DNA from 2 places in the Mycobacteroides saopaulense genome. Region 1 is predicted to be linked to the other one. Evidence: predicted binding sites of a transcription regulator. Region 1 holds the regulator's gene; the other holds the start of a gene.

The links. Region 1 encodes LexA, which represses DNA repair genes until DNA is damaged. Its sites were predicted from a motif close to CGAACANNTGTTCG; they were not measured.
Region 2: cofD (2-phospho-L-lactate transferase) is a predicted target of LexA. The motif match lies at 10,239-10,252, and genes of this name have one in related genera.

What each region holds. Positions count from the first base shown of each region.
Region 1 is NZ_CP010271.1:2,787,560-2,803,394, reverse strand. It holds gene dapF (diaminopimelate epimerase) at 1-596, shown strand, start outside; gene hflX (GTPase HflX) at 643-2,037, shown strand; gene MYCSP_RS13970 (molybdopterin guanine dinucleotide-containing S/N-oxide reductase) at 2,034-4,358, opposite strand; gene MYCSP_RS13965 (acyl-CoA dehydrogenase family protein) at 4,469-5,623, shown strand; gene MYCSP_RS13960 (GNAT family N-acetyltransferase) at 5,630-6,163, shown strand; gene lexA (transcriptional repressor LexA) at 6,160-6,834, opposite strand; gene MYCSP_RS13950 (LysM peptidoglycan-binding domain-containing protein) at 7,063-7,566, shown strand; gene nrdR (transcriptional regulator NrdR) at 7,697-8,161, shown strand; gene MYCSP_RS13940 (PhzF family phenazine biosynthesis protein) at 8,189-8,872, opposite strand; gene MYCSP_RS13935 (alpha/beta fold hydrolase) at 8,956-10,038, opposite strand; gene MYCSP_RS13930 (proteasome assembly chaperone family protein) at 10,093-11,082, opposite strand; gene sthA (Si-specific NAD(P)(+) transhydrogenase) at 11,221-12,672, opposite strand; gene MYCSP_RS13920 (hypothetical protein) at 12,796-13,539, shown strand; gene MYCSP_RS13915 (DUF4192 domain-containing protein) at 13,660-14,718, shown strand; gene MYCSP_RS13910 (metal-dependent transcriptional regulator) at 14,715-15,401, opposite strand; gene MYCSP_RS13905 (sigma-70 family RNA polymerase sigma factor) at 15,503-15,835, opposite strand, start outside.
Region 2 is NZ_CP010271.1:3,352,830-3,368,664, forward strand. It holds gene MYCSP_RS16790 (TetR/AcrR family transcriptional regulator) at 1-470, opposite strand, end outside; gene MYCSP_RS16795 (rubredoxin) at 578-769, opposite strand; gene MYCSP_RS16800 (rubredoxin) at 766-954, opposite strand; gene MYCSP_RS16805 (alkane 1-monooxygenase) at 956-2,182, opposite strand; gene MYCSP_RS16810 (amino acid permease) at 2,406-3,881, opposite strand; gene MYCSP_RS16815 (cation diffusion facilitator family transporter) at 3,935-4,858, opposite strand; gene manA (mannose-6-phosphate isomerase, class I) at 4,902-6,119, opposite strand; gene MYCSP_RS16825 (TobH protein) at 6,116-7,183, opposite strand; gene MYCSP_RS16830 (phosphomannomutase/phosphoglucomutase) at 7,183-8,583, opposite strand; gene MYCSP_RS16835 (DUF3499 domain-containing protein) at 8,726-9,136, opposite strand; gene MYCSP_RS16840 (metallopeptidase family protein) at 9,267-9,767, shown strand; gene MYCSP_RS16845 (WhiB family transcriptional regulator) at 9,790-10,044, opposite strand; gene cofD (2-phospho-L-lactate transferase) at 10,435-11,403, shown strand; gene MYCSP_RS16855 (coenzyme F420-0:L-glutamate ligase) at 11,400-12,776, shown strand; gene MYCSP_RS16860 (NUDIX hydrolase) at 12,773-13,315, shown strand; gene MYCSP_RS16865 (hypothetical protein) at 13,400-14,755, shown strand; gene manB (mannose-1-phosphate guanylyltransferase) at 14,752-15,831, opposite strand; gene MYCSP_RS16875 (glycosyltransferase family 2 protein) at 15,833-15,835, opposite strand, start outside.

The sequences.
Region 1 (15,835 bases):
CCCACTATCTGCGGTCGGTGGGGCTGGAACACCGCGACGAGTTCGTGGTCGCCTCCCTGGCCGGGCCAAGGCCGGTGCGCATCAACTCCTGGAGCCAGCTCACGGCTGACATCACCGTCGACATGGGCCCGGTGAAGGAGTTCGGCTCGGGCGAGGCGACCGTCGGCGGCCGGCGATTCTCCGGTCTGGCCATCGACGTGGGCAATCCGCACCTGGCCTGTGTGGACCCGGATCTGAGCACCGAACAACTGCGCATGCTCGATGTGGGTGCTCCGGTCACCTTCGACGAGGGGCTGTTTCCCGACGGGACCAACGTCGAGGTGCTGACCGCACCGGCCGACGGTGCGGTGTACATGCGCGTTCACGAACGCGGCGTCGGTGAAACCCGTTCCTGCGGTACGGGAACCGTGGCAGCGGCGTATGCGGGTCTGCGTCATCTGGGGCAGGAAACCGGCGAGCTCGTCGTCAACATCCCCGGCGGACAGGTGCGGGTAACGGTCACCGGTGAGTCCAGCTTCCTGCGGGGGCCTTCCATGCTGCTCGCCGACGGCGAGATCTCCGACGAGTGGTGGGGTGGCATTGGCGCCTGCGGATAATTCGGATGCGATCGAGGACCGTCGGATGGGACCATCGGCAACTGATATGCCCACCACCTATCTGACGCCCACCGACGGCGAACTCGCGCTGGAAGACCGCGCCGCACTCAAACGTGTGGCGGGGCTGTCCACCGAACTCGCCGACGTCACCGAGGTCGAATACCGGCAGCTGCGTCTGGAACGGGTTGTGCTGGTGGGCGTATGGACCGATGGGACCTCACAGGAGGCCGAGGCCAGCATGGCCGAACTGGCCGCGCTCGCCGAGACGGCCGGCTCCGAAGTGCTTGAAGGACTGATTCAGCGCCGTCAAAAGCCCGATCCGGCAACGTACATCGGCTCCGGCAAGGCGATCGAGCTGCGCGAGATCGTCCTGGCCACCGGCGCCGATACCGTGATCTGCGATGGTGAGCTGAGCCCGGCGCAGTTGGTGGCCCTGGAGAAGGCGGTCAAGGTCAAGGTCATCGACCGCACCGCGTTGATCCTGGACATCTTCGCCCAGCACGCCACCAGCCGCGAAGGCAAGGCGCAAGTGTCGCTGGCGCAGATGGAATACATGTTGCCGCGGTTGCGCGGCTGGGGTGAATCGATGTCCCGCCAAGCCGGTGGCCGTGCCGGTGGCGCTGGTGGCGGCGTGGGTACCCGAGGCCCCGGTGAGACAAAGATCGAGACCGATCGGCGCCGAATCCGCGAACGCATGTCCAAGCTGCGCCGCGAAATCCGTGACATGAAGACGGTTCGCGACACCAAGCGCAGCCGTCGCCTGGAAAGCGATACCCCGTCGGTGGCGATCGTGGGATACACGAATGCGGGCAAGTCGAGTCTGCTGAACGCGATCACAGGCGCGGGAGTTCTGGTTCAAGATGCGTTGTTCGCAACGCTTGAGCCGACCACACGGCGCGGAACATTCGACGACGGACGCGAATTCGTCATCACGGACACCGTCGGTTTTGTGCGGCACCTGCCCACCCAGCTGGTCGAGGCCTTCCGGTCGACCCTGGAAGAAGTGGCCGACGCGGACCTGCTCGTGCACGTGGTGGATGGCTCAGACCTGGCGCCGCTGGCCCAGATCGAGGCGGTGCGCAAGGTGATTGGCGAGGTCGTCGCCGATCATGATGCGTCTGCGGCGCCGGAGTTGTTGGTGATCAACAAGATCGATGCGGCGGGTGACTTGGCATTGGCGCAGCTGCGTCGTGCATTACCCAAGGCGTTGTTCGTGTCGGCGCACACCGGTGACGGGGTCGCCGCGCTGCGCGAGGCCATCGCCGAGGCGGTGCCCCGTGGAGACGTGCCCGTCGACGTGGTGATCCCCTACGAGCGTGGGGATCTGGTTGCCCGAATCCACACCGAGGGCCAGGTGCAATCCACCGAGCATCTGGCGGATGGCACACGGGTGGTGGGCCGGGTTCCGCGGGCGCTTGCCGCGGTCCTGACCGCGCTCTAGTCGTGGGCAGCGAACCGTGGCGGGACGTGCGCCCGCACCGGTGGGGGTGTGCCCTCGAACCGCTCGATTTGTACCAACACGTGCTGACCGGTGCATCCCTGCGCCAGGGACGAGGTGCCCGAGTCGTCGGTCAGGACATTCGGGTTTCCATGTGCGCAGGGCGAATCGAAATCAGATGGGTCGACGGGATCGAACCACGCCCCGGTCGAGAGCTGCACCACCCGGCGTCGTAGCCCTTCGTCGAGAACCGCCCCCGCCAGGCAGCTGCCGCGGTCGTTGAACACCCGCACCACGTCGCCATCGGAGATGCCACGAGCGGCCGCATCCTGCGGGTGCATGCGGAGAGGTTCGCGGCCCTGCACCTTCGATGCCTGGCTGGTGCCGCCGAAGTCGAGTTGGCTGTGCAGCCTGGTTCGCGGCTGATTGGCGATCAGGTGTAGTGGAAAGTGCTCGGCACGTTGCCCGTTGAGCCATTCGGTGGGTTCATACCAGCGTGGATGGCCGCCGCAGTCGGCGTATCCGAACTGGTCGATGGTCGCCGAGAAGATCTCGATTCGCCCGCTGGGGGTGTGTAGCGGGTGCGCCTCGGGGTTCTCCCGGAAGTCCGAGAGCAGTGTCAGACCCTGATCGGTCGGCAGCTTCAGATAGCCGCTGTCCCAGAATTCGTCGAAGGAGGGCACCGGGAAGTTCAGGGTGCCTGCCCATTCGGCGTAGATGTGGCGCAACCACTCGGCGGAGGTGCGCCCTTCGCTGAATCGCTCGCCGAAACCGAGCCTGTCAGCCAGCGCCGAGAATGTCGTGTAGTCGTCGCGAGAGTTGGCATAGGGCGGTGCGGCAGCCTTCATCGCCACCAACAGCGGGTCATTGCGGCTGCCGGAGAAGTCGTCGCGTTCGAGGCTGGTGGTGGACGGCACCACGATGTCGGCGTGCTTGGCCATCGCCGTCCAGACCGGATCGTGCACCACGACGGTGTCGACACGCGCCAGGCCGCGACGCAGCCGGGGCAGGTTCTGGTGGTGGTGAAAGGGATTCCCGCCCGCCCAATAGACGCACTTGATGTCGGGCAGGGTGAGCGTTTGACCGTTGTAGGCCAGCGTCTCGCCCGGGCGCAGCAGCAGCTCGCTGATGGCAGCCACCGGGATGAACGTCTCGACGGGGTTGGGGCCCTGCGGGAAGGTCGGCAGCCGGCAGCTGACGGGGGCCAGCCCGGGCTCGTTCATCGAGCCATAGCCATGGCCGAAACCGCCTCCGGGAAGCCCGATCTGACCGAGCATCGCGGCCAAGGTGAGTCCCATCCAGGGTGCCTGCTCACCATGGCGCACCCGCTGTAGGGACCAGCTGACCGTCACCAGCGTGCGTCCCGCCGCCATCCGGCGCGCCAAGGTACGCAGCTCGGCCGCGTCCAGGCCACTGATGTGTGCCGCCCACTCCGGGCTCTTGGGTACGCCGTCGTCGACGCCCAGTAGATAGCGTTCAAACCGCTCGTAGCCGGTGCAGTAGCTGCTCAAGAAGGTCAGATCTGCGAGCCCCTCCACGGCCAGCACATGTGCCAGCGCGAGCATGATCGCGACGTCGGTCCCGGGAACCGGGGCGTGCCATTCGCAGTCGCCATCGATGTCATCGCGTAGCGGGCTGAACGAGACGATGCGCCCACCCCGGTCGCGAAACCTGTTGAGGGCATCGCGTGCCGGGTGTGCGGTGGTGCCCCCATGGTTGACGCCCGTGTTCTTCAGCGCGATTCCACCGAACGACACCAGCAGATCGGTGTTCTCGACGATGACGTCCCAGGAGGTCGACCTCTTGAACAGTCCGTCGTGAGTTCCGATGACATGCGGCATGATGACCCCGGTCGCGCCCAGGCTGTAGGAGTGACGTGAAAAGGTGTAGCCACCAAGTAATTTCAGAAATCGGTGCACCTGGCTCTGGGCGTGGTGAAAGCGCCCTGCGCTGGCCCAGCCGTACGAGCCGCCATAGATGGCCGTATTGCCGTAGGTGTCGACGATGCGTCGCAGTTCATCGGCCAGCAGTTCGGTGAGCTCGTCCCAGGACACCTCCACGTACTCGTCCGAGCCGCGGGCGGTGCTGGGGCCGGGCCCGTCGCGCAACCATCCGCGGCGGACTGATGGCCCGGTTACCCGGGCTTGGTGCCGGATCGAGCCGGGGATGTTCTGCAGCAGTGGGGAAGGGTCCTGATCGGTCGCGAGGGGTGTGACGCCGACCACTTCTCCGTCGTGAACCTCGGGAGTGAAGGCACCCCAGTGGGTGTGCGAAAGTCGCGATGAACCGCGTGCGTGAAGAGCAGAAAACGCAGGCCTGGTCATCCAAATGACTCTAGGCTTTCTGTCCGTCGAAACCAGGTAGGCGAGTACCGACCGACCAGTGGGTTGGTATACATTCTGCCAAGTACGTAAATCCAAACCGGAAGGTGATCATGGCCGGCGCCGTTAAGTTCAAACGCACCATTTTCGAACCCGAGCACGAACTGTTCCGCGAGTCGTTCAAGACCTTCCTGGATCGGCATGCCGAGCCGTACAAGGAGGAGTGGGAGAAGAACAAGATCGTCGACCGCGCACTCTGGGTCGAGGCTGGCAAACAGGGCTTCCTGGGCACCGATATGCCCGAGGAGTTCGGCGGCGGTGGTCTTATCGATTTCCGCTACAACACGATCATCACCGAAGAGGTGACCAAGGGACGCCACACCGGCGTCGGATTCAGCCTGCACAACGATGTCGCCGGCCCGTACTTCCGGGACCTGGCCAACGACGAGCAGAAGGCCCGCTGGTTCCCCGGCTTCTGTTCCGGTGAGCTGATTTCGGCCATCGCCATGACCGAGCCCGGCACCGGCAGCGACCTGCAGGGCATCAAGACCCGCGCTGTCAAGGACGGCGATCATTACATTCTCAATGGCTCAAAGACCTTTATCACCAACGGCATCAACGCCGACCTGGTGATCGTGGTTGCGCAGACCGACCCGGAAAAGGGCGCGCTGGGCTTCTCGCTCATCGTCGTGGAACGCGGCATGGAGGGCTTCGAGCGCGGCCGCAAGCTCGACAAGGTCGGCCTGGATGCTCAGGACACCGCCGAGCTGTCGTTCACCGACGTCCGGGTGCCCGCGGCCAACCTGCTGGGCGAAGAGGGCCAGGGCTTCATCTACCTGATGAAGAACCTGCCGCAGGAGCGCATGTCGATCGCCGTCATGGCTGCCGCCGCGATGGAGTCGGTGCTCGAGGAGACCATCGCGTACACGACCGAGCGCAAGGCATTCGGCAAGCCCATCAAGAGCTTCCAGAACAGCCGATTCCTGCTCGCCGAGCTCGCGACCGACGCGACGATCATCCGGGTCATGGTCGACGAGTTCATCTCGCTGCTCAACAAGGAAGAGCTGAGCGTCGAGCAGGCCGCGATGGCCAAGTGGTACAGCACGGAGAAGCAGGTCCACCTGATCGACCGCTGCCTGCAGCTGCACGGCGGTTACGGCTTCATGCGCGAGTACCCGGTTGCCCGGGCGTACATGGACTCCCGTATCCAGACCATCTACGGCGGAACCACCGAGATCATGAAGGAGATCATCGGGCGTTCGCTCTGATCGTCGGTGCATATTCGTGACGCGACGGCCGCCGATGCGGCCGCGTGCGCGGCGATCTACGCGCCGTATGTGACCGATACTGCCATCTCGTTCGAGGAGGTGCCGCCGTCGGATGTCGTTCTTGCCGAACGCATCCAGACGGCGGCCCACCGGCATGCCTGGCTTGTCGCCGAGGACGGCGCGGAGATACTCGGATACGCCTATGCGGTGCCGTGGAAGTCACGGATCGCCTACCAGTGGGCGTGCGAAGTCAGCGTCTACGTCGACGGTGCGCGTCGACAGCGCGGGGCAGGACGGCAGTTGTACGCGGCATTGCTGGACCGGCTGCGCGATCTGGGTTACCGCACGGTGTTGGCCGTCGTCGTAGTACCCAACGCCGCGAGTGAAAAACTACACCGGTCAATGGGATTCGAGCAGGTCGCGCTCTACCGGCGGATCGGCTACAAGCTGGGCAGCTGGCATGATGTGGCGCATTTGCAGCTGTTCTTGACGTCCTCGGACGACGATTCTGTCCCCGGGCGACCGCCCGGGGCGGCCTAAACCTTGCGAATGACGGTGACGACCTTGCCGAGGATGGCGGCGTTGTTGCCGGGGATCGGCTCGAACAGCGGGTTGTGCGGCATCAGCCAGACCTGACCCGCCGTTCGTTTGAATGTCTTGACGGTGGCTTCGCCGTCGATCATCGCCGCCACGATATCGCCGTTGTCTGCGACGTTCTGCTGGCGGACCACCACCCAGTCGCCATCGCAGATCGCGGCGTCCACCATCGATTCGCCGACCACCCTGAGCAGGAACAACGATCCCTCGCCGACGAGTTCGCGGGGGAGTGGGAACACATCCTCGACGGCCTCTTCGGCCAGGATGGGGCCACCTGCGGCGATGCGCCCCAGGACGGGCACGAACGTGGGCTCCGGCAGATCGCCCGAGCCGATCACATCGGTGGTGGCCGACTGGCCGTGGGATTCGTCGAGTCCTCGAACATCAACGGCGCGTGGACGATTCGGATCGCGCCGCAGGAAGCCCTTCTGTTCGAGAGTGCGTAGTTGATGGGCGACCGATGAGGTGGAGGTGAGCCCGACGGCGTCTCCGATTTCGCGGATGCTCGGGGGGTAGCCCCGTTCATTCACCGATGCGCGGATGACCTCCAGGATGGTCCGCTGGCGCTCGGTCAGTGAACCGGTGGCGGCTCCCTTGCTGGGTGTATCGCTCATGCGCCCGAATCTAGACCTGTCGACGGTATTTATCAAACATGTGTTCGATGCGTGTCGCGAAATGTCGCGGATGAGCCTGCTGAATACCGCATCACCGCTGGTCGGAGCCACTTGTCGGTGTCGGATGCTACAAATCGATCACATGTTCGGACATCGAACACATGATCGAGTACATTCGAACACAAGAGCGAACGGGCCAACCGATCGACAGACAGGAAGGGCATGCAGATGGGCACCAATGTTCTCACCACGTCACGCAGTTCCCACGCCGGCGACTACGCGCCACGCGCATACGCCCCGCAGCCACGCGCATACAGCGCGGAGTATCCGCTGACCCAGCGCCGGGCGCTGCCGGTGCGCACCGTCGCCTATCGGAGGCCGGCCGGCCGTCCGGTGGCCTACCGGGGCACCGGAGTTCGCGTCTCGACGGCGGTGCACGGTCGTCGCCCGGTGAGCCTGAAGGCCACCGTCATCGTCGCGGTGGGTGCCGCGGTCGCCACGATGTGGCTGCTCATGCTCGGCCAGGTCAGTGCTGCCGGGCTGGGCGGACCTGGTGTGCCCGATCGCGTGGCGGTGGTCCAGGTCGCTCCCGGAGAGACGTTGGCGGACGTCGCCTCGCGTGTCGCGCCGGACGCACCGCGCTCGGCGGTCGTGTCCAAGATCCGTGAACTCAATGAACTCGACTCGGCGACAGTGCAAGCCGGTCAGACGTTGGTTTCCCCGGTCGGCTGATCGGCGCACGGACGTGACCTTCGAACGTGCGGGAGCACGGGTATCCTCGACACCGGTCTGGGCGCGTTGCGCCGTGCGGCAGCCCACCCGGACCAATGACATCGAGTCCAGAACCGGCGAAGGAGCAGTAATGCACTGTCCGTTCTGCCGTCATCCAGACTCGCGCGTTGTCGATTCTCGTGAGGCTGACGAGGGTCAGGCGATACGCCGTCGGCGATCCTGCCCGGAGTGTGGCCGTCGTTTCACCACCGTGGAGACCGCTGTGTTGGCCGTTGTCAAGCGCAGCGGCGTCACCGAACCATTCAGTCGCGACAAGGTCATCAAGGGTGTGCGGCGGGCCTGTCAGGGCCGCGACGTCGACGATGACGCGCTGAATCTGCTCGCCCAACAGGTCGAAGACGCCGTCCGTGCGGCGGGATCCCCGGAGATTCCCAGCAATGAGGTGGGCCTGGCGATTCTCGGCCCGCTACGTGACCTGGATGAGGTCGCCTACCTGCGTTTCGCGTCGGTGTACCGCGGGTTCAGCTCCGCGGAGGACTTCGAACGCGAGATCGCCGCACTGAGAGCCCACCGGGACGCACCTACGCCGTCCTGACCTGTGCGGCGGCACCTGACTGGGGTGCTAGTCCAGCGTGAGCGACTGATCGGCCACGACATGGCCCCCGATCGTCACCCAGCCCTCGGCGCTCCATTGCGTGACAATTTGCGATCCCTTGCCCTGATTGATGATCAGATCCCGGCTCAACAAGTCGGTCATACGTGCCGCCACGGACCCGGTCGCTTCGTCCTCGCTGACACCCAGATCGGACGCGAAGACCCGCGATCGCACCAGGTTCGCATTGCGGTCTTGCCAAGCCCACACGCAATGCAGCAGTTCGTCCGCGTAGTCGGCAGGGTCGGCCGCCTCCACATCGGCGGGGGAGTCTGCCTCGTGGAAATCGGTTTCGGGAGCCCAATCGGATCGGGCGCGTATCCAGGTGCGGTCGTCGTAGCTCACTTGGAGCACACCGGCCGGGACCTGGAGGGTATTGACCGGCGTCCCGCGTTCGCGAAGCCACCAGGCCAGCCCCACCGTCGGATGCCCGGCGAAGGGGAGTTCGGCGGCGGGAGTGAAAATCCGAAGATGCGCCGTATTGGATCCTTCGGCAGGCAGATCCACGAACACGGTTTCGCTGAAACCTAACCGGGTGGCAATCTCCTGGCGGTCCGCCGGGGCGACGTCGGCGGCGTCGACTATCCCCAGGGGATTGCCGAAGTTGCCTGTCTCGTCGGTGAATACGCGAACAACCGCGACATCAACGCTCATTCCTCGACTCTACGTCGCGTCCGCATTGTGCACTCAGGTACCCGGGAGCTGCGCAAATCTTCGACCGCTCTTGCGCTCTCGGGTCAGGTGGCGCTGCGTTCGTCCGTACCCATGGCATCGAGTACCGCCATGCGAGTACGGGCGGCCCCGCTGATGGCATGTTCGGTGACACCGGTGCGCAGCAGTCGGCGCAGTTCGTCCTCGTTGTACTCGGCGGGATCGGTCGAGGCGATGAATTGGCGAACAACGCCGATGAATCGCTCGGGGTCGTCATGGAACGGGAAATGCCCGGACCGGTCGAAGATCTCCAGCGTTGCACCGGGCATCGCGGCATGGGCGAGGTGGCCGTGGCTGACCGGGATGACCAGGTCATCGCTACCCCAAATCAACTGCACGGGAACAGATTCGGTCAGATAACATCGGTCGAGCATGGTGACCACCTGCCCGCGCCAATCCACCACGGCGCGCAATGTCCGGGTGAACGCGGCCGACGCCTTGGGCTCGGGTAGGTCGGCGAGAACCCGCAGCACATCGGGGATATCGCGCGCCATTCCCGCCCGTCCGAATGTTGCGCGCGCTACCGCGCCGCCCAAGCGGATCATGGGCATGGCCAGCGGTAGCCGCAACAGCCCGAGTGTGTCACCGATGAAGGGCAATGACGCACAACGCAATACGATGTTGACGTCCTTGGTCACCCCGCCCGGTGCCACCAGGATGAGTCGTTCGACCAGGTGGGGGAACTGGTAGGTGAATTGCATCGCGACGCCGCCGCCCAGCGAATGCCCGACGACGGTGACCTTCTCGATGTCCAGCACCGCCAGCAGGTCTCGCATGCCGTTGGCGTAGGCCGCCACCGAGTAGTCGGCGCGGGGCTTGTCCGACTGACCGTGTCCCAGCAGGTCCGGGGCGATCACGGTGAAATGTTCGGCGAGCTGCGCGTGCACGCTGTCCCACGTTGCGGAGTTGTCGCCGATTCCGTGGATGAGCAGCAGGGCAGGCCCCGATCCGGCGATCCGGAACGCACGCCGGTAGCCGTGGATGGTGCGGAACTCCATCCGCGGACGGGTCGGTACCTCGGCGGCGGATTCGGTGTCGTCGCCGTCCACGAGTTCGTCGACGCGCTCCGTATCCGGCACCGGACGCAGGAGGCGCGGCGGAGGATTCATGTCAAGTATTTTGACCCTTCGCCGCAAATTTGGCGCGGCGAGCGCATAACCGGGCTAAAGAATGGGCCCTTCCGGCGATGGCCCTGACGGGTCCTCGCCGAACTTGGCCTGTTCAGCGAGGAATCGCTCGAACTCCCCGGCCAACTCATCACCGCTGGGTAGTTCCTCGTCCCGTGCCAGCAATGAACGGTTCTCCTGGGCCGCGACAAAGGCGTCGTACTGGCGTTCCAGCGCGTGGACCACCTGGGCAACTTCCTCGCTGCCCTCTACCTGCTCATTGATCTGATTGCGCACCTTGGCGGCGGCCTCGGTGAGCTCCTGCAGGGGAAGATCCAGGTCACCCGTCCTGGCCACTTCCTCCAGCAGTCGCTGAGAGGCCTCCGGGTAATCGGTCTGCGCCAGATAATGCGGGACGTGAACGGCGAAGCCGACCACGTCGTGTCCGTGCTGGGCAAGGCGGAACTCCAACAGGTTGGACGCACTGCCCGGCACTTGAACCTCATCGATCCAACCGGGGTGCTCCTCCAGCGTTTTGCGGTCGTTTCCGTGCGCGGTCAGGGTGATGGGGCGGGTATGTGGAACCGCCATGGGAATCGCGCCCAGGCCGATGGTCTTGCGCACGCCGAGCTGCTCGGCGAGCAGCCGGATGGCGTTGACGAATCGCTCCCACTTCAGATCCGGTTCGAGGCCCGCCAGCAGCAGGAAGGGCGTGCCCTTGGTGTCCTTGAGTGCGTACAGGTTGAGCTCCGGCGTGGCGTACTCGGTGAAGTGATCACTCTTGAACGTCATCACCGGCCGGCGCGACCGGTAGTCGAGCAGATCGTCGATCGCGAAGGACGCCACCAACTCGCTCTCAAGCGTCGTGCGCAGGTGTGCTGCAGCAAGCTTCACGGCGTGGCCGGAGTCGGAGAAACCCTGCAATGCGTGCACCAAAACGGGGCCGCGCCCATCGGCAGCCGCCAGTTGTGGGCCCGGGAATTCCAACTCGTACATGCCGCTCTGATCCGGCCGGTACGGCTGCTGGTCTCCGTCGTCGCTAGTCATCGCTTTCGCCTCCCTTCGCGCTCTCTACCTACCAGTGTCCCTTACCGGCAGGCAAACGGCGAATGTATCTATGCCCTCAACGGCCCGGGCGGCATGCGAATTCCGGGTGCGGCAGGTATTCGCCGAGCGCGAAATCCCTCAGGCCTTGAACTGATTCAGTGCACGAATCTTGTTCATCACATCGAGGGCGGCCACCTTGTACGCCTCGGAGAACGTCGGATAGTTGAAAACCGCGTCGACCAGGTATTCGACCGTGCCGCCGCAGCCCATCACCGCCTGCCCGATGTGAACCAGGTCGGTGGCATCGGAGCCGAAGATGTGTACCCCGAGCAGCTTGAGGTCCTCGGTGGACACCAGCAGCTTGAGCATTCCGTAGGAATCCCCGGCTATCTGGCCGCGTGCCAGCTCGCGGTACCGCGAGACACCCACCTCGTACGGAATGGCGTTCTTGGTGAGTTCAACCTCGGTGGCGCCGACATAGGACACCTCGGGGATCGAGTAGATACCGATCGGCTGCAGGTCGGTCATGCCCTTGGAAGGCTCGCCGAATGCGTGGTACGCCGCCAAGCGCCCCTGATCCATCGAGGTGGCAGCCAGCGCCGGGAATCCGATGACGTCGCCCACCGCATAGATGTGGTCGACCTTGGTCTGGAAGTTCGCGTCGACCCAGATCCGGCCGCGGTTGTCGGCCTCCAGGCCGGCCTTGGCGAGGTCGAGCTGGTCAGTTTGGCCCTGCCGTCCCGCGGAGTACATGACGGTGTCGGCGGGAATCTGCTTGCCACTGGCCAGCGTGGTCATGGTTCCGGTGTCGTTGACCGCGACGGTGGTGACCTCTTCGCCGAATCGGAACGTCACCGCCAGGTCGCGTAGGTGAAAGCGAAGGGCCTCAACGACTTCCGGGTCGCAGAAGTCGAGCATCGAGTCGCGTTTCTCCACCACGGTCACCTTGGTGCCGAGCGCGGCGAACATCGACGCGTATTCGATGCCGATGACACCGGCGCCGACCACCACCATCGACCCCGGGATGAAACGCAGATTCAAGATGCCGTCTGAATCCAGGACACGCTTCTCGTCGAAGGCCACACCCGAGGGACGGGCAGGGTTGGTGCCGGTGGCGATGACGGCGTAATCCGCGCGCAGGGTGGTGCGTTCTCCACGCGACGGTTCCTCGACGATGACGGTGTGCTCATCGGCGAATCGCCCGATGCCGCTGATCAAGTCGATGCGGTTGCGCTGCAACTGCGCGCGCACCACCTCGATCTCCTTGCGGATGACGTGCTCGGTGCGGGCCAGTAGGTCCTCCGGGGTGATGTTGGCCTTCACCCGATAGCTCGCGCCGTAGAGCTCGCGCTGGTTCATACCGGTCAGGTACAGCACCGCCTCGCGCAGCGTCTTGGACGGGATGGTCCCGGTGTTGGTGCAGACCCCACCGAGCATGTTGTCGCGTTCGACCACTGCCACCGTCTTGCCCAGCTTGGCCGCGGCGATGGCCGCCTTCTGGCCGCCGGGGCCCGATCCGATGACGACGAGGTCGTATTTGGGGGTATCTGCTGCCGGGGATGAGCCGCTTGCGCGAAGACCGTTGGTCATGGGTGTACTCATACGCCGATTCGCCTAATCGTGCATGCCGTCCGTGTCACGGTGACATGAACACTTGTCCCTGTCGAATCTCGCGCGCGCCTCCTAAGGCCCGGCCGGTGCCGATGGCAGCATGTGAGCGTGACGGCATCGCGGCTGCTGGCGACGATTGTTGTGGCTGGTTGCTGCGCGGCCGCGTGTTTGTCGGCGCCCGCATGCTCGCGGGCGATCGAGGGATCTGCCGTGCAGTCATCGGGCGGCGCGTCGTCCCCGCTGACCACCACGCCAGCACCGCCGCGGGCGCCAACGGGCCCGGTGGCGCCGCTACTGCTGGCGCCGGCGGATTTCCCGCACCAGTATCCGGCCAGCACGTTGGACCCGAACGCGGCCGGCCTGGCACTTCGCGATATGCGGGGTGTGCCCGAGCAGGCGACCGTCGCCCCGGCCACCTGCGCACCACCGCCTCTTCCAGCGGTGCCGCAGGATGCGGCGGTGGCGGTGGGTACCAATGCCTCCGACAATTCGACCATTACGGTCGCCGTGCTGCGGGTGCCGCAGCCACTTGCCACGTACAAGACTCAGTTGGAGCGGTGCGGCTCGTTCACCTTCAGCGGTCCCGATCAGACTCAGAGCACGGTCACGGCCTCGCAGGCGGTCGCTCCGCCCATCAATGCCGATGACTCGGTCGCGGTCAATCAGACCGTGTCGCCGGCCGGAACGGGCAGCGGCACGCAGACGACCCTGTCGCTCATCGCGCAGATCGCCGATATTCGAATTCAGGCCACATACATGACTTTTCAGGGCATCGAGCCCGACGCTGTGCTCCTGGATCAGGCGTTCACCGCCGCAGTACTCAAGGTGCACGACAACTTCCGCTGACGCTTGGCGTGGTCGACGGACTTGTCCACAATCGCGGTTGCATCCACAGAACTTCGGGCGTCGTCCATAAGCCCAGCGCGCGTTGGGGGAGGTGACGGTCCTTGCCGTCAGGGTGCGGGCATGACATCACTGATTCCCGGGCCTCCCGGTCGCCCCGATTTCCGCTTGAACCGGCCCTCGGCGCTGATCGCCGCGCTACCGGCGATGCTGGGGTTCGTCCCCGAAGATTCTCTGGTGATCGTCACCCTTGCCAACGGGTTGGTCGAGGCGATTCTGCGCAGGGATCTCGATGACCTGGACCACCCCGAGAGCGCGGCGTTCGCGGCGCTGGCCGAGGTTCTGGCTCCGGGCCCGGCCGACGCGGTGATCGCCGTGGTGATCAGCGCGAGTCTCGACGAGCGGGCAGCCGGTGAGATCATCGGCCGGTTGGCCAAACATCTTGATCGCCAGGGGATCTCGTTGATCGCCGGACACGCGGCGGACCGTGTCGCCCCCGGCGGGTGGTGGCGCTGCTACGACGGATGCGGTGCGGGCGGCCCCATCGACGATCCGCAGTGCTCACCGCTGACGGCGGCCGCGGTGCTGGCGGGCAGGACCGTGCATCGCCGCCGGGAGGATCTCGTGGCGTTGATCGCGCCCACCGACACTCGCCGCTCCGCCGCGCTGGCAGACTCCTTGCGGCGCCCGTCCCGACGACAGGGCGATCAGGCGTCGGCGGACCGGCGCGCGGTGAACCGCGTGATGTGGGCAGCCTGCCGGACGGCAGAATCCCAGCCGCTCTCGAACCGGGACCTGCTCGCGATCGCTCGCTCCCTCGCGGTCGTGCGTGTGCGGGACACGGTGTGCGCGTTGGCGGTCGGCGTGCTGGCCGACGACGTGGAAAGGCTGTGGCTGGCGCTGAGTCGACTGCTGCCGGCGCCTTGGCGCGCGGAGACGTTGGTGCTACTGGGTTTCAGTGCCTATGTGCGCGGCGACGGTCCGCTGGCGGGTGTCGCTCTGGATAGCGCGCTCGCGGTCCACCCCGACCATCGCTTGGGGCAATTGCTCATGTCAGCGCTGCACACCGGTATGCGGCCCGACGAGATCCGTACGCTGGCCGATACCGGATTCCGGCTTGCTCACGAGCTGGGGATCAACCTGCCGCCCAGGAACATCCGGCAATCCGGACGCGTGTGTTAGACCTTCTCGACCATGACGGCATGGGCCATCTCGTGCGTCAGCTCGACGCTTTCATGACCGGGAATGATGATGATGACGCCGTCGGGGGAGGGTTCCACGGTCACGCGTGCGTTCGGTACGACACCGGCGTCCTTGAGGCGGGACAGCAGATCGGTGTCGGCCTGCACGTGTTCGGCCAGTCGGCGCACCACCACGGCGACCTGAGATCCCGACGGGATCTCGGTGAGACGCACCGCGCTGGCGGTCTCGGACCTGTCTGCGGGCACACCCAGCTCGGACAGGCCGGGGATCGGGTTGCCGAACGGTGAGGTGGTGGGGTTGTTGAGCACTGTGAGCAAGCGACGCTCGACGTCTTCGCTCATCACGTGCTCCCAGCGGCATGCCTCGGCGTGCACGTCTTCCCACGGAAGTCCGATGATGTCCACCAAAAGGCACTCGGCCAGCCGATGCTTGCGCATGACCGATACCGCGAGCGCGCGGCCCTTGTCGGTGAGCTCCAGGTGGCGGTCGCCGGCGACGTTCAGTAGGCCGTCGCGCTCCATGCGGGCCACCGTTTGGCTGACGGTCGGGCCACTCTGCTCCAGCCTTTCGGCGATGCGAGCACGCAGCGGCACCACGCCCTCTTCCTCAAGGTCGTAGATCGTGCGCAGATACATCTCTGTCGTATCGACAAGATCGTTCACTACTCGCCCCTTACGGTCGTGCTCAGTCTACCGATCTACAACGCAAATCGGGGCGCTGCGCTTCCATAACGCAGCGCCCCGAGGGCAGGGTAGTAGGTCAGCTAGCTCGCGTACGAACGCAGGCGCTCCGCACGGTCGCCGTGGCGCAGCTTTGCCATGACCTCCCGCTCGATCTGGCGCACCCGCTCGCGGGACAGCCCGAACAGCTTGCCGATCTGATCCAGCGTCCGCGCCTGGCCGTCATCGAGTCCGTACCGGAGCCGGATGACCTGCTGTTCGCGTTCGTCCAGCGTGGCCAGCACGCTGCGCACGTCCGAGTGCAGCAGCTCGGCAATGACGGCATTCTCCGCCGACATGGCCTCGGTGTCTTCGATGAAGTCACCGAGCGGTGCTTCCTCGTCGGTACCCACAGGCATGTCCAGGCTCACCGGATC
Region 2 (15,835 bases), 570 kb from region 1:
CGCGCCAGGATCGCCGCGTCCTCCTCGCTGGCGGCCACCCAACTGTTCATGAACGATTCGGTCAGCCGCGCCGAGGCCGGCACCACGATCAGCGCGCTGTCCACGGTGACGATGCGCATCAGTTCGGGCTTGGCCTCACCGGTGATCAGCGAGATGACCATGGGATCGGCGGCACTCTCGGCGAAGAAGTCCGAGAAGCCCGAATGCAGGGCACCGTGGATATCGCCGACATGGGAGTAGATCGCGTCGCCGACGGCATCCACCAGGCGATGTGCCAGCCTCAGTGCGTACCCCTGGGCCAGACCCTGCCGGGATCCGAACTCGTTGTACAGCGTCTGACGGCTCACCCCGGCCCGACGGGACACATCGGACATGGTGACCGCCGACCAGTCGCGCTGGCGCAGCAGGTCACCGAGTGCATCGAGGACCGATTCGCGAAGCAGCGCCCGCGCGGCCTCGGCATACGGCACTCGTGGCGTCACACCGGGGAGCCTGGCAGGGGCGCCGGCAGACGTCAATGCGTCCCCGCCTGGCAGCACGTTGCTCGCGGATGAGCCGCTAGCGCGAAGACCAGCCGTCATGGCCGCGCGATCTCCACCATCACGAAGTCGGCCTTGGCCGCCCCGCAGTCCGGACAGCTCCAGTCCTCGGGAATGTCATCCCAGCGGGTGCCCGGCTCGATTCCGTCCTCCGGCCAACCGATTGCTTCGTCGTACTGGAATCCGCACTGCATGCATTCGTACAGCTTGTAGTCGGTGTCGTCGCTCATGAGTCCGCTCCTACTACTTCCTCGAAATCAAGCTTCTCGCGTACACCGCAGTCGGGGCAGCACCAGTCGTCGGGAATCTCCGACCACGCCGTCCCGGCCGGGAACCCCTCGCGAGGGGCACCCGAGCTCTCGTCGTACACGTACTGACATATGGGGCAACGGTACTGGGATATCTTGGCGGACATTTTATGCCGCCTCGTCCGTCACGCCGTACTTAGCCAGAATCTTTGTGCGCTTGCTCGGCTGGATGTTCACCCGGGTGATATCGCCGTCGTAGTGATCGAGCACCCGGTGATCCATGACCTTGCGCCATAGCGGCGGGAAGTAGGCCAGCGTCAGCATGGTGGCGTACCCGCTGGGCAGGTTGGGTGCGCCATCCATGCTGCGCAGGGTCTGGTAGCGCCGCGTCGGGTTGGCGTGGTGATCGCTGTGCCGCTGCAGGTGGTACAGGAAGATGTTGGTCACCAGGTGATCGGAGTTCCAGCTGTGCTTGGGGGTGCAGCGCTCGTACCGCTCCCCGTTCTTCTGACGCAGCAGCCCGTAGTGCTCCAGGTAGTTCACCGTCTCAAGGAAGGTGAAGCCGTAGATGGCCTGGATGATGAGGTACGGGATGACCGCGGTGCCGAAGATGGCGATGGTGACCCCGAACAACACCACCGTCATCAGCCAAGCGTTCACCACGTCGTTGCTCGGGTGCAGCACAAAGCGATTCAGCCGCTTCATGCGCGTGGCCTCCAGATTCCAGGAGGACTTCAGCGAGCCCCACACGCTGCGCGGCCAGAAGCCCCAGAACGTCTCGCCGAATCGCGAGCTGGCCGGATCCTCGGGGGTGGCGACACGCACGTGGTGTCCCCGGTTGTGCTCGATGTAGAAGTGGCCGTAGAAGGTCTGCGCCAGCGTGATTTTCGAGAGCCAGCGCTCCAACTCGTCCTTCTTGTGCCCCATTTCGTGGGCGGTGTTGATACCGACCCCGCCGAGCACGCCGATCGAGAGCGCGATGCCCAGCTTGGAGATCCAGCTGATGCCGTGGTCGAAGCCGATCCAGCTCAGGTCGGTGGCGGTGAAGTAGTAGGCGCCCAGGAAGAAGCTCGCGTACTGGAACGGGATGAAGATGTAGGTGCAGTACCGGTAGTACTTGTCGTTCTCCAACGCCTCCATCACCTCATCGGGCGGGTTTTCACCGTCGGCGCCGAAGTTCAGATCCAGCAGCGGCAGGATCACGTAGACCAGCAGCGGGCCGATCCAGAAGAAGACGGGTGAGACCTGCTGCCAGCCGAGCTGGTTCATCGCATAGACCAGCGCTGTCGCGATGAAGATCGCGGTGGGCGGGATCATGCCGTACAGCCACATGTAGCGCTTGCGGTCGCGCCACTGGACGGGCAATTCCGGGGCTGCATCAAGGTTTGACGTCATCGTCACTCCTCCTCGTCGATATCTGCGTGAGGTACGTCACCGAACAGACTTGACGATATGGCATGTTTCGTCGCTTGTCTAGACAAATCATCATGTTTTGTAAAGTGCCTGGTGGCGCGCGTCACCCCATCAGGACGCCGAAAGTAACCGCACGCAGATGATTCGGTCTGAATTCCTGCGTGCGGTTACTTTCGGCGCGCTGACGCGCCTGGTGAATGGGGAGTTACCGGTCGACGGCTACGCGCAGCCCGAGTACCGAGTGCCGCCGGCTGTAGACGAAATAGACGACGACGCCGACAACCATCCAGGCCAGCGCGAACATCCAGGTGCGCACCGCCAGGTTGAGCATCAACCATCCGCACGCCACGATCGCCACGACCGGCAGCCACGGCACACCCGGCGTGCGGAAACTCCGGGGCAGATCGGGCCGGGACCGTCGCAGCACGATGACCCCCGCCGAGACCAACACGAACGCGAAGAGCGTGCCGACGTTGACGATCTCCTCCAAGCCCTCGATCGGGGTGAGGGAGGCGGCTATCGCGACGAGGAAGCCCACGATCAAGGTGATGCGTATCGGGGTGCCGTGCGATCCGGTCCGCGCGAGCTCTCGCGGCAGCAGTCCGTCGCGGCACATCGCGAAAATGACCCGGATCTGCCCCAGCATCAACACCATGACCACGGTGGTCAGCCCGGCCAGCGCACCGATGGCGATCACCTTGGCGGCCCAGTCGACGCCGTTGAGATGGAACGCCGTGGACAGGTTCGGGTGCGAGTCGGCGGCCCGCAGATCGCTGTACTTGACCATCCCGGAGAGCACCACCGTGACCGCGACATACAGGACGGTGACGATCACCAGCGAGGCGATGATGCCGCGCGGCACGTCCTTCTGCGGGTTCCGGGTTTCCTCGGCGGTCGTGGCGACGACGTCGAAACCGATGAAGGCGAAGAACACGATCGACGCCCCCGCCAGCACACCGAACCACCCGTACTGGCTTCCGCTGCCCCCGGCGATGAAGGAGAACAGCGACTGATCCAGTCCCGTCCTGCTGGAACTACCGGCCTCGGCCGGAGGAACGAACGGTGTGTAGTTGGCCGTCTTGATGAAGAACGCGCCGACGATGATCACCAACAGCACCACCAGAACCTTGATGGTCGTGATGACGAGGGACACGCGCGAGGAAAGCTTGGTACCGACGGCCAGCAGCACCGTCAACACCGAAACAATGAGCAACGCACCCCAGTCGACCTTCACCGATCCGAGATGCACTGTGCCACTCGATAACCCGAACACGGTGCTCAGGTAACTCGACCAGCCCTTCGCGACGGTGGCCGCGCCCACCGAGAACTCGAGGATGAGATCCCATCCCAGAATCCACGCGGCGAACTCACCGAACGTCGCGTAGGAGAACGTATACGCGCTACCGGCAACCGGGATGGTAGACGCGAATTCGGCATAACACATCGCCGCCAGGCCGCATCCGATCGCGGCCATGATGAAGGAGAGGGAGATCGCCGGCCCGGTGACATTGGCGGCCGTCGAGGCGGTGACGGTGAAGATACCGGCTCCGATGACCACCGAGACCCCGAAAACGGTGAGATCCCACCACGTTAGGTCCCTACGAAGCTTGGTCTCCGGCTCGTCTGTATCCGCGATCGACTGCTCGACAGACTTTGTTCGCCACAATCCGCTACCTGGCATTACGGCAGTCTCGCACAACCCCCATGCTCACGACGGTTGATCACACCGGCTGGCTAAGAATTCGCTGTCGTACGATCCAAATCCGGCTCAAGGTAAATCACCCGCGCGATCGGAACCGCCTCGCGAACCCGCTGCTCGGCGGCGTCGATCGTGGCAGCGATCCGAGGCAGGTCGGCGTCGGGCGAGAGCGCGATCTTGGCCGCGACCAAGAGTTCCTCCGGGCCCAGATACTGGGTCCGGCAATGGATTACCCGCTCGACGGAATCGGTGGCGGCCAGCGCATCCAGAATCTGCTGCTCCTGTACCGCGGTCGCACCCTCCCCGATCAGCAGGCTCTTCATCTCGACCATGAGAACGATGGCGATGATGCCCAGCAGCACACCGATCGCCATGGTGCCGATCCCGTCCCACACCGGATCGCCTGTCGCGATGGTCATGCCGACGCCGAAGAGCGCGAAGAGTAATCCCAGCAGTGCTCCGGTGTCCTCCAGCAGCACGACCGGGAGCTCGGGGTTACGCGAGTTGCGGATGAACTGCCACCAGCTGGCCGTGCCCTTCAGGGGCTTGGACTCCACGAAAGCGGTGCGAAAGCTGTAACCCTCCAGCCCAACCGCCACCACCAGGATGACGATCGCGACGATCGGAGACGACAGATGCTCGGGAGCGTGGATCTTGTGATAGCCCTCATACAGGGCGAAGACCGAACCGAGCGTGAACAGCACCAGCGCGACCACAAAGGAGTAGAAGAATCGGCTACGCCCATATCCGAACGGATGCAGGCGATCTGCTTCCTTGCTCGCCGCGCGCTGTCCGTAGAGCAGCAGTCCCTGGTTCGAGGTGTCCGCCACCGAGTGCACCGACTCGGCGAGCATCGACGAACTTCCGGTGATCAGGAAGCCGACGAACTTGGCCGCCGCTATACCGGCGTTGGCCGCCAGCGCCGCGATGATCGCCCTCTTACTGCCGCCTGCCGACATCGACTCTCCTTCTGTTCCCGAATCGCCTTGCCCCCGCGGCCGCTTATGCGTCCGCGTCGACCGTTGCCATGAACACCCGGGCGTCCGATTGCCCGATCAGCGTCACAGTTCCACCGTCGGCCGGTACCCACACCGACTGTCCGGCATGCACCGTGAGGTCCGCCCCCGAACCCTCCAGCTGCACCCCGCCCTGAGTGCACAGCAGTATCCGCGGCCCCTTGACCCCGACGGAGGTGGGCTCGCCGTCCACCAAATCGAAGCGCGACAGCGCGAACTCCTTGGCGGGCGTTCGATATCGGGTCTGTGCGCCGTCGCTGACCGTCTCGACGTGCAGATGCTTCTCGGCGGCAGGTGAAAAATCCAGTACCCGAAGCAATTCGGGTACGTCGACGTGTTTCGGGGTCAATCCGCCACGCAGCACGTTGTCGGAGTTGGCCATGATCTCCACTGCCAGGCCGCGCAGGTACGCGTGCAGGTTTCCGGCAGGCAGGTAGATCCCCTCCCCCGGTTCGAGGGTAAGACGATTCAACAACAACGAGGCGAGCACGCCCGCGTCGGCGGGATATCGCTCACCCAATTCCAGAAGAGTGCGCGCCTCACCCACGAAGCGCTCGCTGCCGGACGAGAGGTACCGCACGGCGCCCTCGAGCACCGCCGGCACCAACAGGTCCAGGCTCGGCTGGGGAAGAGTTATCCAGGTGGTGAACAAGGCCCGCAACCCGTCGGCGTCGGACTGGCCGGCCAACAGATTCACATACGGTGTCAGCTCGTCGACATCCAGCGCACGGAACAATTCCACCGTGTCGCCGGGATCGCGAAAGCCCGCCAACGCCTCGAAACGGTCCAGGGCGACAACGAGTTCCGGCTTGTGGTTGCGGTCGCGATAGTTGCGCACCGGCGAGTTGAGCGGCACACCGGCCGCCTCTTCGCGCGCATACCCGTCGGCCGCTTGCTGCGCGCTGGGATGGGCCTGCAGGGAAAGCGGCTCATCGGCCGCCAGCACCTTGAGCAGGAAGGGCAGCTGATCGCCGAACTCCGCCACCGAGGCCGAACCCAGCTGCCCGGCCGGATCCGCGGCCACCACATCGAGCAATGACTGTGCACCGCTGCTGGTTTCCAGATAGGCAGGGTCGGCAGGATGCGCACCCAGCCATAGCTCGGCTTCCGGATGCGGTGTGGGCGTGGGGCGTCCGGTGAACTCGGCGATGGCCGTCCGCGAACCCCAGGCGTACGTCCTGATCGCCCCCCTGAGCAGATTCACAGCCCGGATCTCCCCCCACCGAGCCGGGCGTACACCGAGGCCATTTCGAGCCGCGTCGAGAGCATCATCAACTGTGCGAACTCCGACGGCCTGGCCGCGGTTTCGCCGAGGTCGGTGGTGCTCACCACCTCGGCGTCATCGATGCCCTCGATTCTCGCTGCGACCGAGGGAAAGTCGGCATCGGTTGCGAGTGCCAGTATTCGCGGCGGACCGTCGCCGCGAGGACCGTCGATGAATTCATCGTGGAACAGCGAACTCTCACCAGCGCTCGTGCCTGACAAAGCATCCCGGAGCGCGGCCAATGCCTGCGAGAGTCCACACGCGGTCGCGGTGCGCTGAGTCATTCGCAGCAGCGTCGCCGCCGCGTGTCCCGCCAACGCCAGCGTGGCCGGGCGGTCCCCGCAGAGCACCGCGGGGCCACCGGTCACGCGCGCGGCGATTGCCTTGGCCGCGTTGGTGAACACCTCTCGGTCCACCGTGTTCCGGGACACCTCTCCGTCCACTTCGTCGGCAATCGTCATGACGTCGGGCGTCACGGACCTGTCCAGCACGCCGAGGACGGCGGCACCCACCGCGAGGTTGTGGGCAAGGCCGAAGGTATCCGGTATGCGCAATCGGGGCGCCAGCGAAATCGCCCGACCGGCACCAGAATCGGCCAGGGGCCCCTCATCGGGAGCGGCGATCACCACGCGTGCCCCGCGACGGGTACCGACCGACACCGCGGCGCTGAGGGCCGGATCACCGGCGTCATCACCGGCGACCACCATCACGTCCAACGGGCCCACCCAGACCGGCGCCCGGGTGGCAGTCACGAACGGAATGCTCACCGTATCCGACAGCGCGCCAGCCAGAATCGCTCCCGCGGTGGCGGCGGCACCCCGTCCGGAGACCCATACGACGGCACGAGAGCGATCCTCCGAGCGCAGCGGCTCCAGAGCGCCCTCGGCGACGGCGGTGCCCACCGCGCGCACCTGCGCACCGGCCATGGACGCGGCCTGCAGCGAACCATCGCGGTCCGCCGCCAACAGAGCCCCGGCGTCGTCCAGGTCGATGGTGGCGTTCATCAGGTCGCGGCCTCGGAGCGGTCGACCAATTCGGTGACGCGGGCAACCACCGCGTCCACGTCTTCATCGGTGCGCGCCTCCACGTTGAGCCGCAGCAACGGCTCGGTGTTGGACGTGCGCAGGTTGAACCAGGTGCCTGCACCGATGTCGACGGTGACACCATCGAGATGGTCGATCGAAACTATCTGTGTGCCAAAAGACTTCAGCACCTCGTCGATGCAGGCCTTGGCATTCGAGACGCGGAAATTGATCTCACCGGAGGACGCGTACCGCTCGTAATCCGACATGAGATCCGAGAGCGGCCGGTCTTGCTCGCTCAGGGCCGCCAGTACGTGCAGGGCCGCAAGCATGCCGGAGTCGGCCCCCCAGAAGTCCCGGAAGTAGTAGTGCGCGGAGTGCTCTCCACCGAAGATCGCACCCGTCTCGGCCATCAGCGCTTTGATGAACGAGTGCCCAACCCGGGACCGCACCGGGGTGCCGCCATGCTCGACGACGAGTTCGGGGACGGCGCGCGAGGTGATCAGGTTGTGAATGACGGTGCCGCCGATTTCCCGCTCCAGCTCCCGGCGCGCCACCAAAGCGGTTACCGCGGAAGGCGATACGGCGCGTCCGCGTTCGTCGACCACGAAACACCGGTCGGCATCACCGTCGAAGGCAAGTCCGATATCGGCGCCTTCGGCGGAAACGAATGCCTGTAGATCGCGCAGATTCTCGGGATCGAGCGGGTTGGCCTCGTGGTTGGGGAAGTTTCCGTCCAATTCGAAATACAGGGGCGCGAGCGTGATCGACGAAATCTCGCCCAGCACCGCGGGTGTGGTGTGTCCCGCCATGCCGTTTCCGGCATCCACCGCCACCCGGAGCGGCCGCGCCCCGCTCAACTGAACCAGCGACCGCAGGAAATCGCCGTACTCGGCGAGCACATCGCGTTCGGTGACGGTACCCGCGGGGCCGTCGTAGGCCGGCACGCCATTGATCAGCTCATCGCTGATGAACGACAGGCCGGTGTCCTTGCCCACCGGCTTGGCACCGGCACGGCACAGCTTGATCCCGTTGTACGCGGCCGGATTGTGGCTGGCGGTGAACATGGCGCCCGGGCAGTCCAACAATCCGGAAGCGAAGTACAGCTGATCGGTGGATGCGAGTCCGATCTGCACGACGTCGACGCCCTGGGCGGTGGCACCGTCGGTGAACGCCTGCGCCAAACCGGGTGACGAGTCCCGCATATCGCGCCCCACGACGATCCGCAACGGCGCAGAGGGGTCGGCCTGCTCGGACTTGACCAGGCGCGCGAACGAGGAACCCACGTCGAATACGAAGGACTCGTCGATCTGCTCACCCAGTAGGCCACGGACGTCGTACGCCTTGATGACAGCGTGGACAGCGTCGGCGGACCGGGCCATGAGGAAGTCGCTCCTATTGATCTGTGGAGAAAGGGACGTTAGGTGTCGCTGGCCAGCCTAGTGGTCGGCGAGTGTCCAACGTGAACGTCCGGCGAGAGGGTACATAATGTCGTCAGAACGCGTCGAAAGTACCTGATCAGCGCTACTCGGCCGGATCAGGCAGTACCCGCAGGTGTCCCCGGCGCCGCCCAACCGGAGCCGGATGAACCGGGCGTGGCGCGGCATTGGGGGCAGGAGTGCCGACATCAAGCACCGGCTCGCTGAATCCGGCTGCGGCCACTCGGACACCAGTGGGTTCGCGTACCGCATCGGCCAGGGCTACCAGGTCGTCGTCCTCTGGATTCGACGGCATGGGCCCGCTGTAGCGGACCAGCTCCCATCCGCGGGGCGCGGTGATCCGGCTCGCGTGCTGCGCGCACAGATCCCACGAATGCGGCTCGCTGGACGTGGCCAGCGGCCCGACCACGGCCGTCGAATCCGCATAGACGAACGTCAACGTCGCCACGGCGGAACTCGGGCACCCGGGTCGACAGCAGCGACGGGGGGCTCTCACAAACGTTGAGGCTAGCGTGCGCAAACACGTTCCGACCCGCAGACACGCGCTGTGAGCCCACCGAGACCCTCCGGTGATCGGCTCGTTGTGATTCGTCAACCACACGAGTCACACCGTTACCATCTCTCGTATGTCACGTGACGGACGGCGCGGCGGGGCCTCTGGAGGACCCGGCTCGCAGGGCTCTCGCAGGGGACGCGATTTCCGCGGACCTCTGCTGCCACCGACCGTTCCCGGCTGGCGTTCCCGCGCCGAGCGTTTCGACATGGCGGTGCTGGAGGCCTACGAACCGATTGAACGGGCATGGCAGTCACGGCTGGAGGGCTTGGATGTCGCAGTCGACGAGATCCCGCGCATTCAGCCCAAAGATCCGGATTCGGTGCAGTGGCCGCCGGAGGTGATCGCAGACGGGCCGATACCGCTGGCAAGACTGATTCCCGCGGGCGTCGACACCCGGGGTAACACCACCCGAGCGCGGATTGTCCTGTTTCGCAAGCCGATCGAACTACGCGCGAAGAAATCTGGGGATTTGTCGGATCTGCTGCACGACCTGTTGGTCGCACAGGTTGCCACCCACCTGGGGGTGGAGCCATCGGTGATCGACCCGACCATCACCGATGAGGGCGACTAACGGCGCCCTGCCGAGCGCGGAGTCAGATGATGCCCCGCTTCAGGCGGCGGCGCTCACGCTCCGACAGCCCGCCCCAAATACCGAACCGCTCGTCGTTGGCCAGCGCGTACTCAAGGCACTCGTCCTTGACTTCGCAACCCTGGCAGATGCGCTTGGCTTCACGAGTCGACCCACCCTTCTCAGGGAAGAACGCCTCGGGATCGGTCTGTGCGCACAGCGCCTTTTCCTGCCACTGATCGTCAGCGACGGCAGCAAGCGCGTCAAAATCGTTCTGCACCAACGTCAGATGCGGACGTGCGGGCGGTAAGCCCGTCGCACCCGTGCCAACGCCGGAACTCAGCTCGTCGTGTACGCCGAATTCATTGCGCCCGAACAGCATCGTCCCGCCTCCTCACTGTTTCCTCTTGCATCCCAATACAGCTCGTATTGCCCGGTTTCGTGCCCACATCTTCGTTTCCCGGCCATTCCATTCGAACATTTGATCGAATCCCGGTCTGCGCCTGAGACTTACAAACTCAGCCCGAGGAATGACACTGGTGTGATTACACACGTGTTCGCTGCCGGGGTCAAGCGAAGGACGAAAATTCATACCATCTGCGACCGACAAAACCGGCGTGGCGCCCTCGTGGCGTGTCGCATCATTGCCGGCGCACTAGTCTCGGTCAGCGTGAAAGTCACCGTCCTCGTCGGCGGCGTCGGCGGAGCACGCTTCCTGCTCGGCGTCCAGCGCTTGCTCGGATCAGATCCCAGCAAGCATCAGATAAATGCCATCGTGAACATTGGCGACGATGCCTGGATGCACGGTGTCAGGATCTGCCCTGACCTGGACACCTGCATGTACACCCTGGGCGGAGGCGTCGATCCGGAGCGGGGCTGGGGGCATCGCGGCGAGACCTGGAATGCCATGGAGGAGCTGGCGGCCTACGGCGCTCAGCCCGACTGGTTCTCCCTCGGCGACAGGGACCTGGCCACCCACCTGATACGCAGCCAAATGCTGCGGGCCGGCTATCCGCTATCGGCGGTCACCGAAGCGTTATGCAATCGATGGCAGCCCGGAGTCCGGCTGTTACCCGCCAGCGACGACCGCTGCGAGACCCACGTGGTGATCACCGACCCCGCGGACGGAGAGCAGCGTGCCATCCACTTCCAACAGTGGTGGGTGCAACACCGCGCGCAGGTTCCGACCCACAGCTTCGCGTTCGTCGGAGCCGACGAAGCAAAGTCGGGTCCGGGCGTTGCCGAGGCCATCGGCGAGGCCGATGTGGTCTTGCTGGCGCCGTCCAATCCGGTGGTCAGCATCGGGGCCGTACTGGCGGTCGGCGGAGTTCGCGGGGCGCTCCGCACAACGTCCGCTCCGGTCATCGGATACTCGCCGATCGTGTCCGGCAAGCCGCTGCGCGGAATGGCCGACGAATGTTTGCGCGTGATCGGTGTCGAGGTGAGCTCACAAGGTGTGGGAGAACACTTCGGCGCCCGCTCACAGACCGGCATCCTGGACGGCTGGCTGGTGGACGAGGGTGACGCGGCTCACATTGCGGGAGTTCAGGTACGGTCGGTTCCGCTGCTCATGACCGATCCGGACACGACGGCGGAGATGGTACGTGCGGGACTTGACCTGGCCGGAGTTACTCTATGACCTCACCTGCGGATTCCCCTGCACCGGAACATGGTTCGGCGGCACCGGTCGAGATTCTACCCGTGCCGGGGCTCCCTGAATTCCGCCCCGGTGACGACGTGGCCGCGGCCATCGCGACGGCGGCACCCTGGGTGCGCGACGGCGATGTGATCGTGATCACCAGCAAGATCGTTTCCAAGGCGGAGGGCAGGATCGTCGCCGCGCCTACCGATCCCGAGGCCCGAGACAACTTGCGACGCAAGCTGATCGACTCCGAGTCGGTCCGAGTGCTAGCCCGCAAGGGCAAGACACTGATCACCGAGAACTTCATCGGCATCGTGCAGGCCGCCGCCGGAATCGACGCATCCAACGTCGACACCGCTGAACTCGTGCTGCTGCCCGTAGACCCCGATGCCAGCGCGGCCGAAGTCCGCGCCGCACTCTCGCGACGCCTGGGCGTGAACGTTGCGGTGGTGGTAACCGACACCATGGGGCGAGCCTGGCGCAATGGCCAGACCGATGCTGCCATCGGTTCCTCCGGCATCCCCGTCCTGTACGGCTACGCCGGCGCAAAAGATAAGCACGGCAATGAGCTTCAAGTCACCGAGGTGGCCATCGCCGACGAGGTCGCCGCCGCGGCCGACCTGGTCAAGGGCAAGCTCACCGATGTGCCGGTCGCGGTGGTGCGAGGCCTGGCGGTACCCGACGACGGCAGCACCGCTCGTGGTCTCCTCCGTTCGGGGCCGGACGACCTGTTCTGGCTCGGCACCGCCGAAGCCCTAGCACAGGGTCGCCGCGAAGCGGTGCTCGTGCGCCGGTCCATCCGGCAATTCGCCGACACCGCAATCGATCCCGACTTGTTACGGGAAGCCATCGGCGAAGCGCTGACGGCCCCGGCGCCGCATCACACCCATCCGGTTCGATTCGTATGGGTCCGGGATGCGACGACGCGACGCGCGCTCCTGGACGCCATGAAGCAGGCGTGGACCGTCGACCTCACCGGAGACGGACGCACCCCCGAGTCCGTCGAGAAGCGAGTGGCGCGCGGACAGATCCTCTATGACGCACCAGAGATCGTCATCCCGTTCCTCGTGCCTGACGGCGCACACGACTATCCGGACGAACGCAGGAACGCTGCCGAGCGCACCATGTTCACCGTCGCCGTCGGAGCCGCGGTGCAGGCCCTGCTGGTGACGTTGGCCGCACGGGGCGTGGGAAGCTGCTGGATCGGGTCCACCATCTTCGCAGGCGATGTCGTACGCAAGCAGCTGGAGTTGGATGCCTCGTGGGAACCGATGGGTGCCATCGCGATTGGCTATCCCCACGGTTACCCGGAAGAGGGACTGCAACCCCGCACTCCCCTGCCGCCCGGCCAGATGCTGGTCGAGCTGTGACCGGGCTACGCGAGTCTGCCGTCGAGCTGCTGTCCGCGTGGGAGGCGCCCGATGCCGAGCAGGACAGCCTGCGGCACTCCGTGCTGGCGTTCCTCGACGCCAACCCGGACGCCTGCCGTCGGCGCAGCGCTGCCGGCCACATCACCGCCTCGGCTCTCGTGGTCAATCACGACCGATCGCAGGCGCTGCTGACTCTGCATCCACGGGTGGGTAAGTGGTTGCAGCTCGGTGGCCACTGCGAGGAAGAGGACCCCACCATCGCGTCCGCCGCCCTGCGGGAGGCCACCGAGGAGTCGGGGATAGCGAATCTCACGCTGGCCCCGAACCTGCTCAGAATCCACGTACACCCGATCACCTGCTCGCTGGGCGTACCCACGCGCCATCTCGATCTCCAGTTCCTGGCGTGCGCACCGGAGGGCGCCCAGATCGCGGTCAGCGAGGAATCACTCGACCTGCGCTGGTGGCCCATCGACCAGATTCCGGACGAAGATCCATCGGTGGTCGTGCTGGCCGCGAGGGCGAGGGCCCGCCTGCGCTGAAAGTCGGGTAGTGCATTACTCGCGTCCAGCCTCGCCAACCGTCGTATCGTCGCCCCATCAGCGACGATTCGGTGAGGGGCAGACATGGAAATCAAGATTCAGACCCCGTTCGGCAGCACCGCGAGCATCGCCAAGAGCGAACCGGATCCCTCGCCTGGCGAGGACGAGCCCCCGCCTCCGTTCACACTCGGCGACTTGGGATGGCGGATCCGCACCCTCTTGGTGTCATGTGTGGCCGTCGACAGCGCGGTGGTGTTGTGGCTGGCCGCCTGGAACGCCACGTTGACCCAGACCGTGTGGGACTTGGTCGGAACAGCATTGCTCCTCGCCATCGGCATCACCTGCGCGCTGGCGATCGGCGCGATCGTCAAGAACTTACCCAGTTCGGTACTCACCGCGCTTGCCAGCCAGGTCTTCGTGGTGTGCCTGGCCACCTATGTCTGGCTGCTCGACCTGCGCAGCCCGACGAGCCAGGTGTGGGGCATCACCGGAATCGCCTTGGCGTTGGGTGCGATTGCCTTGTGCTGGGTGCTGTACCTGAGCAGGTACGCGGCCGGCGCGCTCACCCGGACCGGAATCGTCGTGGTCGCACTGTTCCCCCTGATCGGTTTGGGGCAGTTCTGGATTCAGAACGAGTACATGCCGCACAGTTCCCTTCCGCTCATCGACGTGCAGGCCGAGCTGACTCCGGTGGGTTCGACCGGCCCCATCATCCACGTCCTCGCGAAGACCACGCTGCACAACCGCGGATCGTTCCGCGTCGATCTGCCGGCAGCGCTCACTCGCGTCGTGGTCTACCCGAAGGACACACTGATCGAGCCTCCCACGCCCGAAAACGTTGCCTCACATCTGAACGCGCTCGGAAGTCAGTTCGGCGACTACCGCGAGACTCCGGCGATGGCCGGAAACGCACGACTGATCTACGCGGGTTCATCCGGGGCGGCGGGCGGAGCCTTCCTGGCCCCCGGATCGACGAGCCAGAGCACCACCATTGTCGATATAGATTCCCGCAGAGACCGATTGGCCATCATGAAGGTCTCCACGATCGCCGTCACCCATCGATCGGTCAAGGAGACACGCACCTGCTACTCCCCGCAGAAGGCCCTCGGACAGGACGTGGTGGGTTTCCTCCTGGAATCGGCCGTCGTCCATGACTTCCTGGGCGGCAAGGCACTGTGCACCGAGACGCAGTTCGCATCCCGGGGCGCTGTCGAGGAATTGGTCTCAGACCACCCCTTGCTGCGGATCTACACGATGGTGCAGGCCCAGGGAGCGACCACACCGGTGTTGATTCCGTTCTTCGGCACCCAAAAGTCGCTGGCAGATCCGCTGTCGGCCACCAAAGAAGCCACCGCCATCGAAAATGGCAATCCCTCAGGCATATTCGGCTCCGCCGCCGAGTACGCGACGTCCGACGCCGACGTGCGGCCGGGCGCCTAGACGTCCGAGGAGTACCTGATGCCGCCGTCGGGAATGGTGATTCCCGGCCATACTCGGGCACCGCGTAACAGCTCACAGCGCGCACCGATATCGGCGCCGTCGCCGATCACCCCGTCACGCACCAGTGCGCGCGGTCCGATCCGCGCACCGAATCCGATGATGGAACGTTCCACCACGGCACCCGCCTCGATGCGCGCTCCATCGAAGATGACCGCGCCGTCCAGCCGTGCCCCCGGTCCGATTTCGGCACCCCGACCCACCACGGTGCCACCGATCACCAGCGCGCCCGGCGCCACCGAGGCACCGTCGTGTACCAGTGCCTCGCCCGGATGCTCGGGGATCGCCGGTGACGGCGCGATACCGCGAACCAGATCGGCCGACCCGCGCACGAAGTCCTCCGGCGTACCCATGTCGCGCCAGTAGCTGGTGTCGACGTATCCGCACACCTTGGCGCCGCTGCTGAGCAGACCCGGGAAGACTTCCCGCTCAACCGAAACCGGGCGACCCGACGGGATCTGTTCGATCAACTCGCGCCGGAAGACGTAACACCCGGCGTTGATCTGATCCGTGGGCGGGTCTTCGGTCTTCTCCAGGAACGCGGTCACACGCCCGTCGGAATCGGTAGGCACACAACCGAATGCGCGCGGATCGCCCACGCGCACCAAGTGCAAGGTCAGGTCGGCCTGAGTCTGTTCATGCTGCGCGAGAAGATCTTTCAGATCCAGACCGGACAGCACATCACCGTTGAAGATCAGTGCGGTGTCGTGGCGCAGGTGGTCCAGCACATTCCGGATGGCCCCGCCGGTACCCAGCGGCTCCTCTTCGTACACATAGGTGATCTGCAGCCCCAGCTTGGATCCGTCGCCGAACTCCGACTCGAAGACCTCGGCCTTGTAGGACGTCCCGAGCACCACGTGATCGATCCCGGCCGCCGCGACCCGCGACAGCACGTGGGTCAGAAACGGGAAGCCCGCGATCGGCAGCATCGGCTTGGGCGCCGACAGCGTGAGCGGACGCAACCGGGTGCCCTGCCCACCCACCAAGATGACGGCATCGGCTTTCACATGGTCAGACATATCA